2 linked regions of the Teredinibacter turnerae T7901 genome follow. The protein of the gene in region 1 interacts with the protein of each later gene in a pairwise test. Links are inferred from orthologs where the notes say so. Each region holds a gene or a part of one and is shown on either strand. Other genes may lie near its edges.

Region 1 (6,435 bases):
GATTAACCAAACGTTCGACCACTCCCTGGTTGCTTTCAACTTTGGATGCAAATAGAGGAGAGCGTCAGCAGGAGTAAACTATGGCCGTTCAACAGAACCGAAAAACTCGTTCCAAGCGTGGCATGCGTCGTTCGCACGATGCTTTGACCAGCTCTACCCTTTCCACCGACCCAACCACTGGTGAAAAGCACCGCCGTCACCACGTGACTGCCGATGGCTTTTACCGCGGTCGCAAAGTTGTTGAAGTTGGCGACGACGAGTAAGTTTGTCACAACAGATACATCTCTCTATTGATGCGATGGGCGGGGACCAAGGTCCCCGCCTTGTTATTGAGGCATCAATCGCCTTTCTCAAACGCTACCCTCACACACGTCTTACCTTGTTTGGCGATTTTGCTGACTTGGAGGCTGCCGTGAAGGGTAGCGTTTGTGCTTCCCGCATGTCCCTTATTCAAACCGAAATAACTGTTGCTGCTGATGAGAGGGCGGGTAGCGCTTTGCGTCATAAACAAGGCTCATCCATGTGGAAGGCGGTGGAGCTGGTGGCGACAGGGCAGGCGGACGCTTGCGTGAGCGGTGGCAACACCGGCGCGTTAATGGCGATGGGACGCAAACTTATCAAAACGTTCCCAGGGGTGAGTCGACCAGCGATCTGTAAGCCCATTCCGACAGCACGCGGATCGAGCTTTATTCTTGATCTCGGCGCCAACCTCAACTGTTCGGCTCAGCAACTGGTGCAGTTTGCGCTCATGGGGTCTGCTTTGGCGAGAGTGTATGGTCGCGAAAACCCGTCGGTGGCGCTGTTGAATGTGGGTACAGAGCTGAGCAAGGGCAGTGAGTCTATTCTTACCGCCGCAGCGCTGATGCGGGAGCACCCGACGATTAACTTCGCAGGGTTTGTAGAAGGGCACGGTCTGTATCAAGGCGAAGTCGACGTTGTTGTGTGCGACGGTCTCATCGGCAACGTGGCATTAAAGGTGAGCGAAGGTGTCGCTGCATTTATTGCCTCCAGCCTGAAAGCCAAATTGCGTGAGAATCGTTTCAATCAGATTGCTGGCTTAATTGTGGAGCCCCTCCTGCGTCGCTGGATGGCAGCGTACAACCCGTCGAACTTTAATGGTGCTGCCATGCTGGGTCTTCAGCGAACACTGGTAAAAAGCCATGGCGGCACCGACAAGTTTGGTTTTGAGCAGGCTTTGGTCGCCGCAGTGGACCAGGTGTCGGCTAATATTCCCGAGCGGATAGCTCAGTGTCTTTGAGCTGTGCGTGTTTAACTGCATGTTTTACTAGAACAAAAGCAAGGTAAGTAGAGTTATGAGTAATTCCAAGCTGGCGTTTGTTTTCCCCGGTCAAGGCTCGCAAAAAGTGGGTATGCTGGGTGATCTCGCTGAATCGTATACCGTGGTCAAGGATACTTTTGCGCAGGCGTCAGAGGCGCTGGGCTATGACCTTTGGAAACTGGTGCAGGAGGGGCCTCAGGAAGAGCTGAATATGACCGAGGTCACTCAGCCTGCACTACTTACCGCGAGTGTGGCGACCTGGCGCGTATGGCAGGAAAAAGGCGGTGCCAAGCCAGAGATGATGGCCGGTCACAGCCTTGGGGAGTGGTCCGCATTGGTGTGCGCGGGTATTGTGGATTTCACCGACGCCGTGAAGCTTGTCCGCATGCGCGGTCAATTTATGCAAGAAGCGGTGCCTGCGGGTATCGGTGCGATGGCGGCCATTATTGGCTTGGATGATAGCCTGGTTGAGGAAGCGTGTACTGCTGCGATGGCGGCGGAGGCCAGTAATGCGCAAGACATTGTTTCTCCCGTCAACTACAATTCCCCGGGCCAATTGGTTATCGCAGGTCATGCGGCGGCAGTCGAGCGGGCGATGGCGCTTTGTAAAGATGCAGGTGCCAAGCGTGCGTTGTTATTGCCTGTGAGTGCGCCGTTCCACACAGCGCTGATGAAGCCTGCCGCAGACAGGCTTGCTGAGCATATCCAGAGCACGGCGTTTGAAAGTCCGTCAATTCCCGTGGTGCACAATGTTACCGCGCAAACGCTGACTGACGCCGAGGAAATTAAAGCGATTATGGTTGCACAAATATATTCAGCTGTTCGCTGGGTTGCTTGTGTTAACGCCTTGACCAGCGCAGGCATTGGTACCACTGTAGAATGCGGCCCTGGCAAAGTTCTTTCAGGTTTAAACAAGCGCATCGACCGCGCTCTTAACACATTAAGTACCGACAGCGAAGACGCGCTCAGCGCTACCTTGTTGGCGTTACCCGAAGCAGGAGAATAATAGCTATGTCGTTGGAAGGAAAAATTGCGATCGTTACAGGTGGCAGCCGTGGAATTGGAGCGGCAATTGCCGACGGGCTTGGTGAAGCCGGTGCGATTGTGATCGGAACTGCGACCAGTGAGAGTGGTGCAGCAGCGATTAGTGAGCGCTTCGCTAGCAAGAACATTCAAGGCATGGGGCAGCCTCTCAATGTAACCGATGCAGACTCTGTTGCAGCTTTGATGTCAGTGGTTTCTGAAAAATACGGTGCGCCGCAAATACTGGTTAATAATGCCGGAATTACCAATGACAATTTGTTAATGCGGATGAGCGACGAAGAGTGGTTTGATGTAATCAATACCAACCTGAGTGCGGTCTACCGCTTGAGTAAAGCCTGTTTGCGCGGCATGATGAAAGCGCGATGGGGTCGTATTGTGAATATCAGCTCGGTTGTCGGGCAGATGGGAAATGCTGGCCAATCCAATTACGCAGCTACCAAAGCTGGTGTGATGGGGTTTGCGCGCTCACTGGCGAAAGAGGTGGGGTCACGGAATATCACGGTTAATTCCGTAGCTCCCGGTTTTATCGATACTGATATGACGAAGGTGTTGAGCGAAGACCAGAAAACCATGATGTTGTCTGCGATTCCGCTGGCTCGACTGGGTCAACCGGAGGAAATTGCGTCTGTGGTGAAGTTCCTCTGTAGCGATGATGCGGCCTATATTACAGGTGAAACGCTGCATGTAAACGGCGGCATGTATATGTGCTAAGCTATTGAAAAATAAAGAAAAATATCGGTATTTTTAATAAAATTGCAATCTGAGGTTACATCGTGGATAAATCGCGTTAAAATGCGCGCACGTGTAAGCCGGATCATCATATTTCTGCCGATTTGTGGCGCTAGGTTACGGCTTAAGAATTGTTCAACAAAACGGCTTCACTAAGATTATCACTAGGAGTTAACTACGATTATGAGCAGCAGCATTGAAGAACGCGTAAAGAAAATTGTTGCAGAGCAACTTGGCGTTAAAGAAGAAGAAGTAAAAAACGAAGCGTCCTTCGTTGAAGATCTGGGTGCAGACTCTCTGGACACCGTTGAATTGGTAATGGCTCTGGAAGAAGAGTTCGAAACCGAAATTCCTGACGAAGAAGCCGAAAAGATTACTACTGTTCAGCTGGCAATCGATTACATCAACGAGAACCTGGCATAAGCCTTTTTCTCTTGATCTGAGCCTTTAACAAAAGCCGTATCTATGAGGAATAGTGCGGCTTTTGTCGTTTTTGTGTCTATGATTTGCATATTTGTGTCTATGATTTGCAGACGTTGAAAGATCTGTCTGATTTGTACAAAGCAATTTTGCTGTTTGGAGAAAGTTCGTGAGTCGAAAGAGAGTTGTTGTTACCGGGTTGGGTATGGTGAGTTCGGTAGGACACAATGTTGAAGATACCTGGCAAGCTATCTTGGCCGGAAAAAGCGGTGTTTCACCGATTAGCTCTTTCGATGTGTCGAGCTTCGCAACGCAGATCAGCGCTTCTGTGCGTGATCTCGATATCACGCCGTATCTGGACGCTAAAGAAGCACGTAAGCTGGATTTGTTTATCCAATACGGCATGGCTGCTGGCGTGCAGGCAATGACCGACTCAGGTTTGCAAGTTGATGAAGCTAACGCTGGTCGTTATGGCTGCGTTATTGGCTCTGGTATTGGTGGGCTGGGTTCAATTGAAGACACGGCGATCACGATTAAAGAGCGCGGTCCTCGCCGGGTTTCGCCTTTTTTTGTGCCCGGCGCAATCATCAATATGATCGCTGGCAACCTGTCCATTCGCTATGGCCTTAAAGGCATGAACCTGGCGGTGACGACGGCCTGCACCTCTGCCACGCACAGCATTGGCCTCGCTGCGCGCGAAATTATGTATGGCAATGCCGATGTAATGTTGGCTGGTGGTGCCGAAATGGCAACTACTCCGGTGGGCATCGGTGGATTCGCTGCCGCACGAGCGTTGTCCAAGCGCAATGATAGCCCGGAGCAGGCGAGCCGCCCCTGGGACAAAGACCGTGATGGTTTTGTGCTGGGTGACGGTGCGGGCATCGTTGTTCTCGAAGAGTACGAACACGCGAAAGCGCGTGGTGCAAACATTTATGCGGAACTGTCCGGGTTTGGTACCAGTGGCGATGCCTATCACATTACGTCTCCGTCAGGAGAGGGTGCTGAGCGAGCTATGCTGAATACTCTGCAAGACGCAAATATCAGTGCGGATAAAATTGACTATATCAACGCGCATGGCACGTCGACTCTGGCCGGAGATAACGCCGAATGCGTCGCCATTAAAAATGTGTTTGGTGACCACGCCTACAAACTGGCTGTGAGCTCAACTAAATCTATGATCGGCCACTTGCTTGGCGCGGCTGGTGCGGTAGAAGCGATTTTTTCTATTTTGAGTCTTCGCGATCAAGTTGCGCCACCTACCATTAATCTGGATAACCCGGATGAAGGCTGCGATCTTAATTTTGTGCCTCATACGGCGCAAGCTATGAAAATCGAAACAGTTTTAAGTAACTCTTTCGGATTTGGTGGTACTAACGGTACCCTGTTGTTCCGCAAAGTTTAACCATTTATGGCCGGCTCCGGCGATCCGCTCGTTTTTCTTAACGGATGCTCTATTGCAGATTTTTCTGCCGGTTCAGTGCTGCTCAATCGCGGATTCCAATACGCCGATGGTGTGTTCGAAACGGCGCGAGTGGAATCCGGAAGGTTACCGCTGCTCGATCTCCATATTGCTCGCTTGCGTCGTGGATGTGAGCGCCTGGGTTTGGTCCTTGCCGAGTTGTTTACAGAGCAATTGAACATCTTTACGCACGCTGTTCGGCAACGTGGGGAATCCGGTGTGGCTAAGCTCACCGTTTACCGCACAGCTTCAGCAAGGGGTAATTATTCCGGGCCGAATTCAACCGCTGAACTGCTATTTCAGTTCACGCCTTCCTCTGTAGTAATCGACGGGCAATGGTGTGCTCCGGCGGTTCGCTTAAAAACTGTTTCGTACCGACTCTACCCAAACCCGCAACTCGCGGGTATAAAACACCTGAATCGCCTTGACTATGCACTGGCAACTAAAAATTTTTCTGCTGGGTTAGATTGCGAAGCGCTGTTGCTGGACCCCGAGGATTGTGTTGTGGAAACGCCGCACCATAATATTTTTTGTTTGCGTGGTCAGCGTTTATTGACCCCGCACCTCGAAAACAGCGGTGTGGCTGGGGTAATGCGCGGGTTGATTCTGGATCTTGGCAAAAAAATAGATGGCGCGGATATCCAGGTTTGCACGTTGCCTGTACAGCAGCTGTTGGCAAGCGATGCGGTATTTTTATGTAACGCATTGCGAGGGATTGTACCTGTAGCCGGGTGTGATCGCGTCGAGTTTGGCAATGCCAGTGCAGAGTTGGCGGAGAGGGTCGCTTTGACGGTTAAAAATTATTTGGACGTCCATCGATGAATGTAAGCCCACTAAAAATAGTATTAGCGATGGCCGTGTGGTCACTGGTTATGGCCTTGTCCATTGGGTTTTATTTATGGCACTGGCTGTATAACCCGAGGACCGTACAAATTATCGAGCCTGTTTTCATTATTGAAAAAGGGGCCACGCTACATTCAGTCGCGAAACGTTTACACGAAGAGCATCTCATTCGCTGGCCAGATGTATGGGTTGTATATGGTCGTATTTTTCACCTTGAAAATATAAAGGCGGGCGAGTACAGGCTGGAAATGGTTTTTTCTCCGGTGGAACTGCTGCAACGGTTTCAAAAATCTGAACATGTTCAGCACCCTGTAACTTTAGTGGAAGGGTTGAGGTTGCGAGATTTCGTGAGCGTTTTGCACCAGCAGGAAAATCTTGTTAACACGCTTGGTCAAAAAACTTATCCTGAACTTGCTCAAGTGTTGAATATTCCAGAAATGCAGCCAGAAGGTTATTTCTATCCAGATACCTATCAATACATTCGTGGCGACGCTGATAAAGATATTTTGTTGCGCGCATACTGGCGCATGAAATCCGTCTTGAGCGAAGAATGGGAACAGCGCGCTGAAGGGCTGCCTTATAGCTCCCCTTACGAAGCGCTGATAATGGCTTCCATTATCGAAAAGGAGACAGGTGTAGGTTATGAGCGAGCAGAGATTGC
Region 2 (6,881 bases), 2.0 Mb from region 1 along the record:
ACCGCCAATGATCAGGTAATGAATCGGCCAGCCTTTTAATATACGTAACACGCCAATCACGATGGCGAAGCCCACAGAGAGCGCTACGGTAAGCCTCAGCCCGGTTGCATAGGTTTTCTTGGCGCTGTCTGTTTCCTCAATTACCCCCCCTGCGGCTGCAACATCAGCCGCTTCTGCGGCGACCGCGATCAATGCGGGTTCGGCGACGGTGGTACCGAACCCCAGGCTGAACGCAAACAGCAGCAGCCAAACCACACTGCCTTTACGCGCAAAAGCATGGGCCATGGTTTCGCCGATGGGAAACAATCCCAATTCCAAGCCTTGGATGAACAGGGTTAGCCCGAGCACCACAAACACGAGGCCCAGTAAAATGGAGGCGATATCGGGCAGGGGTTGCTGTAAGACCGCGAGCTGAAAAAAAGCGATGACCAGCACGATGGGTAATAGGTCTCGCAAACTTCCCAGCAACGATGACAATAGGGCATTCATAGGCACGTAGTTTTTAGGGCTGTTCCTTCGCAATCAAGTGTAACGCGAAACCGGACTGGCTCCCACCCGTTGGGCTTGCTCTGAAGTGCTTGTCTAGCGGAGGCCCTGTCGAAGGTGTGTTAAAGTTCGGCTCTGACAAGCAAAGGTAAGGTTTTCGGTTATGCCATTAATTCTTGGGGTTGATCCCGGTTCACGCAAAATGGGCTACGGGATAATCAACGCCACAGGGAGTCGTTTAGGCTACGTTGCCAGTGGTGTAGTGCGTATCCCCCAGCCGCTGTTAGTGGCGGACTGCCTTGCCGAACGTTTGAAAGTGATCTTCGATTCGCTCAGTGAAATTATCGAGCAGTATCAGCCGCAGGAATTTGCGATAGAAAATGTGTTTATGGCAAAGAGTGCGGGTTCCGCTTTGAAATTGGGGCAGGCGCGTGGTGCGGCCATCGTCGCTGCCGTCAATAAGGATCTGCCGGTGTCTGAATACGAAGCGCGCAAAGTCAAACAGGCGGTGGTAGGTACAGGTGCCGCGGACAAACTCCAGGTACAGCACATGGTCTGTACGCTGCTCAAGCTCAGCAAAGCGCCCGCGGAAGATGCCGCAGACGCCCTCGCCGTGGCTATTTGCCACGCCAATAGTCAACAAAACCTGATTCGCATGGCGGGCGCGCGGCGTTACCGTCGCGGCCGAACCGTATAGTGAAACACGCGAGAGACAAAACATGATAGGCAGACTAACGGGAAACCTGGTGGTAAAACAGGCGCCTAATCTGATGGTGGATATCAACGGTGTGGGCTATGACTTGCTTGCGCCCATGTCCACCTTTTACCAGTTACCGGAGCTGGACGCCAAAGTGGTTCTACATACCCATTTCGCTGTCAGCGAAACGTCGCAGCAACTGTTTGGGTTTATCGATCAGCAAGACCGTGAATTTTTCCGCATGCTAATAAAGGTGAACGGGGTGGGGCCAAAAATGGCAGTGGGCATCATGTCGATGGAAACCAACGATATTGTGCGCTGCATTCTCGAGGACAACCTGAATGCGCTGGTGAAGGTGCCGGGGGTTGGCAAAAAAACCGCTGAGCGCTTAATTATTGAAATGCGGGACAAGCTTAAGAGCTGGCAGGTGACCCCGAGCGTCGATGCGACCGGAAGCCTGGTCGCATTGGATAGCGCGGCTCCCTCGCAAAACGCCATTGTCGCCGAAGCCGAAAGCGCGTTGGTGGCTCTGGGTTACAAGCCGGTGGAAGCGAGCAAGGCGGTTGCCCGGGTAACCAGCGACGAGATCACCCGCAGTGAGGATCTTATCCGGCTGGCGTTGCGCAATATGATCCCGGCATAATAACGACGTTTTTATACCCAGTGAAAGCTCATTTATGATTGATCAGGATCGTATTGTCGACGGCCATGCCAGTGGCCGCGAAGACCAGTTGGACCGCGCTGTTCGCCCCAAACGTCTGGCGGAATACATTGGTCAGCCCGCAGTGCGTGAGCAGATGGAAATTTTTATCGGGGCGGCCCGCCTGCGCGAGGAGGCTCTGGACCACACTCTGGTATTTGGTCCGCCGGGATTGGGTAAAACAACGCTCGCCAATATTATCGCTACCGAAATGGGCGGCGATCTCAAAACCACCTCTGGCCCGGTGCTGGACAAAGCGGGCGATCTCGCCGCGCTGATGACCAACTTAGAAGCGGGCGATGTGCTGTTTATTGATGAAATCCACCGTTTAAGCCCGGTTGTCGAAGAAATTCTGTACCCCGCAATGGAGGATTTTCAGCTCGACATCATGATTGGCGACGGTCCTGCAGCGCGTTCCATTAAGCTGGACTTACCACCATTTACCCTCGTCGGCGCGACCACGCGCGCGGGGCTGCTTACCTCGCCGCTGCGCGACCGCTTCGGCATTGTGCAGCGGCTGGAATTCTACAGCGTGCAGGATCTTACACATATTGTGAAACGCAGTGCGCAACTCAGTGGCGTCGCAATGGAAGAGGCTGGCGGCATGGAGATCGCGCGGCGCGCAAGGGGTACACCGCGGATTGCCAATCGCTTATTGCGCAGGGTGAGAGATTATGCGGAGGTCAAAGGCGATGGCGTAATCACCGCCGCAATCGCCGATAGTGCGCTCAATATGTTGAATGTCGATCACCACGGGTTCGATCATATGGACCGACGGTTACTGCTGGCATTAATAGAAAAGTTTGGTGGTGGCCCGGTGGGTGTGGACAGCTTAGCCGCAGCAATCAGTGAGGAGCGGGACACTATCGAAGACGTGCTGGAGCCTTATTTGATCCAGCAGGGATTTCTGGTGCGAACGCCTCGAGGTCGAATGGCGACACAGAACGCGTATAATCACTTTGGAATTTTGGCGCCAAAACACCTGGAAAGCCAGCAGCAAGATTCGCTTCCTGGAATCTGAAAACCGCATACAACGGGCGATATTCGCCTGTTAACCCGCCTTTAAGAGCGTAGGGACGACTGTTTTGAAAGAATTTTCTGTGCCAATGCGTGTCTATATAGAAGACACGGACGCTGGCGGAATTGTTTACTACGTGAATTACTTGAAATTTATGGAGCGCGCCCGCACCGAACTGTTGCGATCTCTTGGCTACGGCAAGGCTGCAACACTGAACGGCGACCTGCTGATGGTCGTCGCTTCCGCAGAAGTTAATTATCTTGCACCTGCCCGGCTCGATGATGAACTGATGGCCAGTGCGGTGTTTGAGCGGGTAGCGCGAACATTTATTGTCTTTTCCCAAACGGTGATGCGCGGAGACACCTGTTTGTGCCGTGGGCGTGTGAAGGTGGCCTGTGTCACACGCGACACCATGAAACCGACGCCCCTGCCGAAACAATTAATCGCTACTGCAAAAGAATTAATGGGAGAACCGCAGTAAATGAACCAAGAACCTCTTTCTATTCTTAATCTCGTGCTCAATGCCAGCCTTCTTGTTCAGCTGGTTATGCTGCTGCTGTTTATGGCGTCTGCCGTATCCTGGGTGATGATTGTTCAACGTGGCATGTACCAGGGGCGCGCCCGGCAGGCTTTCCGCGAATTTGAATCGCAATTTTGGTCGGGCATCGACCTCACGCAGCTTTATCGCCAGGGTAATAGTGGAGCGAATAAACATAGTACCGATGGCATCGAGAATATTTTTCGCGCGGGCTTTAAAGAATTTACCCGCCTGCGTCAGCAGGGCAGTACAGACCCTGATGCCATTATGGAAGGCACCCAGCGCGCCATGCGGGTTGCGCACAGTCGCGAAGAGGAAAAACTGGAGGCCAACCTGCCATTTCTTGCCAGCGTCGCCTCTGTCAGCCCCTATATTGGCTTGTTTGGCACTGTCTGGGGCATTATGAACTCATTCCGTGGGTTGGCGAATGTACACCAGGCGACACTTGCCACTGTCGCGCCCGGCATTTCCGAAGCCCTGGTAGCGACAGCGATGGGACTGTTCGCGGCAATTCCCGCCGTGCTTGCGTATAACCGTTTTTCTGCAAATGCGGAGCAACTCACTGGCAAGTATCAGACGTTCGCAGAAGAATTTTCTTCAATCCTCCATCGCCAGGTCCACGCCAAGAGCTGATTATGTCCAATAAGAAGCGCAAGCCAATGGCGGAAATAAACGTCGTACCTTATATCGACGTCATGTTGGTACTGTTGGTCGTGTTTATGGTGACAGCGCCACTTTTAATGCAGGGGGTCAAAGTCGATTTGCCGCAGGCGCCCTCCGCCCCCATCGACAATAAAGATGACGAGCCGTTGATCGTCTCGATCAAGCCGGACGGAACCTACTACCTGAAACTTGGCGATAAACCGGAAACCGCAAAACCCTTGCCGGAAATAACCAGCATGGTGGGCAAGGTGCTGCGCCAAAAGCCAGCCACACCCGTTCTGGTGTGGGGTGATGCCAAGGTGGAATACGGTATTGTGGTTGCTCTGATGACCCAGTTACAGGCTGCGGGTGCGCCATCGGTGGGTCTGGTGACGGAGCCGCCGGTTAACTGATGCTCGCTCGATCCTACGCTTTTCCAATCGCCGTCAGTGTTATTTTGCACGGCTTGGTGGTGGCTGTATTGTTTGTCAACTTCGGCTCTACCCCGCCTCCGCGTAAAGTCGTTGCGCCACAATATATAGAAGCAAAGTTGGTCGAACTGGAGAAAAAAGCGAAACCGGCTTCTGCCCCTAAAAAGCCTAAAGTGGTCGATCTCACGGCGCAGCGAAAAGCGCAGGAAATCCAAAAGCGCGCAGCGGAGAAGCAACGTCAGCTGAAAATTCAGGCAGATAAAGAGGCTGAAGCTAAACGCCGTGCGGAAAAAAAACAGCGTGAGAAAGAAGAGCGCGAAAAGCTCGCTCAGCAACAGCGCGAAATGGAACAGCAAAAGCGGGAGCGAATGCAACAAGAGTTTGCTGAAGCGCTCAAAGAAGAGCAGGGCTTGCTCGCAGCAGATGAATCTGCCACGGTCGCGCAAAGCTATGCTGATGTTATCCAGCGCCGGATTGAGCAACAGTGGAGTCGTCCACCCTCAGCGCGCAACGGCATGCGGTGTGAACTGACGATTGATATGGTACCCAATGGGCGGATTATCGACGTTAATTTGAAAAAAAGCAGCGGCAACAGTGCGTTCGACCGCTCCGCTATTGCGGCGGTGAAAAAAGTTGAAGTGATTCCCGAAGTAAAAGATATTCCTATCGATGTGTTTGAGCGGCACTTTCGCAAATTCAGTTTGGCTTTCCAGCCGGAGGATTTACGCCAATGATTTATCGGATGGTTTTGATACCACTCCTTCTACTGTTATCGCTGTCGACTCGCGCCGAGTTGATGATTGAGATCACCCAGGGGATGGATAACCCAACCCCTATCGCCATAGTTCCATTTTCGGGAAGTGGTGATCTGCCGGAAAATATCCAGCAGATTGTTTCATCGGATTTATTGCGCAGCGGGTTTTTTCGCCCACTGGCACCGTCGGATATGCTCTCACTTCCATCGCGACAGCAGGACATTTTTTACCGGGACTGGCGAATACTCGGTGTTGAATATCTGGTGATCGGTCAGGTACGCGAAGCTGCGGTTGGTGCGGCAGACGACTACATTGTTGATTTCCAGCTTTACGATGTGCTCGGTCAGCGCAATGTGATGCAGAAAACTATTACAGGGAGTGTCGCAGAGCTCAGAGATATTGCTCACGAAATAAGCGATGTTCTTTATCAAACCTTGACCGGTATTCGCGGGGCCTTCTCCACTAAAATTCTCTATATTGAAGATTTACGACGGGAAGGTGCCGGTCGTTATCGTCTGGTGAAAGCGGATGCTGACGGCGCCCGCGAGAAAGTGCTTTTTACCACCAGCGAACCACTTCTTTCGCCCACCTGGTCCAACGATATGACACAGGTGGCTTATGTTTCATTTGAAACCGGCCGACCCGCAATTTTTCGACAAAATCTGTTAACGGGTGTGCGCGAACAATTAACAAACTTTAAAGGGCTTAATGGAGCGCCTGCCTGGTCACCGGACGATTCAAAACTGGCTATGGTGTTGTCGAAAGATGGCAACCCGGAACTGTACACATTGGATATTGCGAGTAAAAAGTTGACCCGCGTCACCAATCATTTTGCAATTGATACCGAACCCAACTGGACGGCAGACGGGAAGGGACTAATATTTACTTCGAATCGCGGTGGTAACCCACAAATTTATCAAGTGGGGCTTGAAACCGGGCGGGTAGAACGCTTAACCTTCGAAGGAGATTATAACGCCAGACCGCGTGTGACACCGGACGGTAAAAGTCTTGTCATGGTTCATCGCTATAAAGGCGTATTTCACATAGCATGGCAAGATATAGCCTCTGGCGACATGCGGATTCTCACCGAAACCTGGCTTGACGAATCGCCGAGTATAGCGCCTAATGGCGCGATGCTTTTGTATGCTACAAAGTACAACGATAAAGGGGTTTTGGCTGCAGTTTCTATGGATGCAGGAGTTAAATTCCGATTGCCCTCAAAACAAGGTGATGTGAGGGAACCTGCGTGGTCTCCTTTCGTCAAAAAGTGAGTGGGTTAACAAACAGGTTTGAAACGCTATTATTAACACTTGGGAGTGATAAAAATGAGTAACATCTTAAAATCCTTGATTACCTTGGTTGCTGTTTTTGGCCTGTTGGCTGGTTGTTCTTCCAGTACCAAGAAGGACGAAACTGATTCAGCTGCAAACGATTCTGCCAGCACTGATACTTCAGCATATGAAGACACCACTGAAACAGTCGATCCTTACGATGCGCTGAATGGCGTAGCCACTGTTTTCTACTTCGATTTCGACCAGTCTATTCTGCGTGCAGACGCGCGTTCTGCTTTGATGGTTTACGCGGAAGTATTGAAAGCTGCTCCTAAGTCAGTAC

Evidence for each region. Proteins that work in one complex are often made in the same cells at the same time.
Region 2: the proteins of acpP (region 1) and ybgC interact in binary tests that used the Escherichia coli proteins (3 or more experiments, as listed by UniProt). The link is inferred for Teredinibacter turnerae T7901 from one-to-one orthologs.

What each region holds. Positions count from the first base shown.
Region 1 is NC_012997.1:1,790,626-1,797,060, forward strand. Bases 2,136-4,855 are described here. They hold acpP (acyl carrier protein), read left to right. Parts: upstream 2,136-3,235; coding sequence 3,236-3,475; downstream 3,476-4,855. Other genes in these bases: fabD (ACP S-malonyltransferase), read left to right, coding at 2,136-2,285; fabG (3-oxoacyl-ACP reductase FabG), read left to right, coding at 2,291-3,034; fabF (beta-ketoacyl-ACP synthase II), read left to right, coding at 3,642-4,855. Outside these bases: TERTU_RS07600 (YceD family protein), read left to right, coding at 1-6; rpmF (50S ribosomal protein L32), read left to right, coding at 81-263; phosphate acyltransferase PlsX, read left to right, coding at 266-1,258; more of fabD, read left to right, coding at 1,314-2,135; more of fabF, read left to right, coding at 4,856-4,874; pabC (aminodeoxychorismate lyase), read left to right, coding at 4,881-5,753; endolytic transglycosylase MltG, read left to right, coding at 5,750-6,435. UniProt on the Escherichia coli protein: Carrier of the growing fatty acid chain in fatty acid biosynthesis.
Region 2 is NC_012997.1:3,791,006-3,797,886, reverse strand. What follows is about bases 1,925-4,675. They hold ybgC (tol-pal system-associated acyl-CoA thioesterase), read left to right. Parts: upstream 1,925-2,968; coding sequence 2,969-3,382; downstream 3,383-4,675. Other genes in these bases: tolA (cell envelope integrity protein TolA), read left to right, coding at 4,494-4,675; tolR (protein TolR), read left to right, coding at 4,075-4,494; tolQ (protein TolQ), read left to right, coding at 3,383-4,072; ruvB (Holliday junction branch migration DNA helicase RuvB), read left to right, coding at 1,925-2,904. Also shown: TERTU_RS15220 (DUF1538 family protein), read right to left, coding at 1-489; crossover junction endodeoxyribonuclease RuvC, read left to right, coding at 650-1,183; Holliday junction branch migration protein RuvA, read left to right, coding at 1,206-1,826; more of ruvB, read left to right, coding at 1,861-1,924; more of tolA, read left to right, coding at 4,676-5,246; Tol-Pal system beta propeller repeat protein TolB, read left to right, coding at 5,243-6,538; peptidoglycan-associated lipoprotein Pal, read left to right, coding at 6,593-6,881.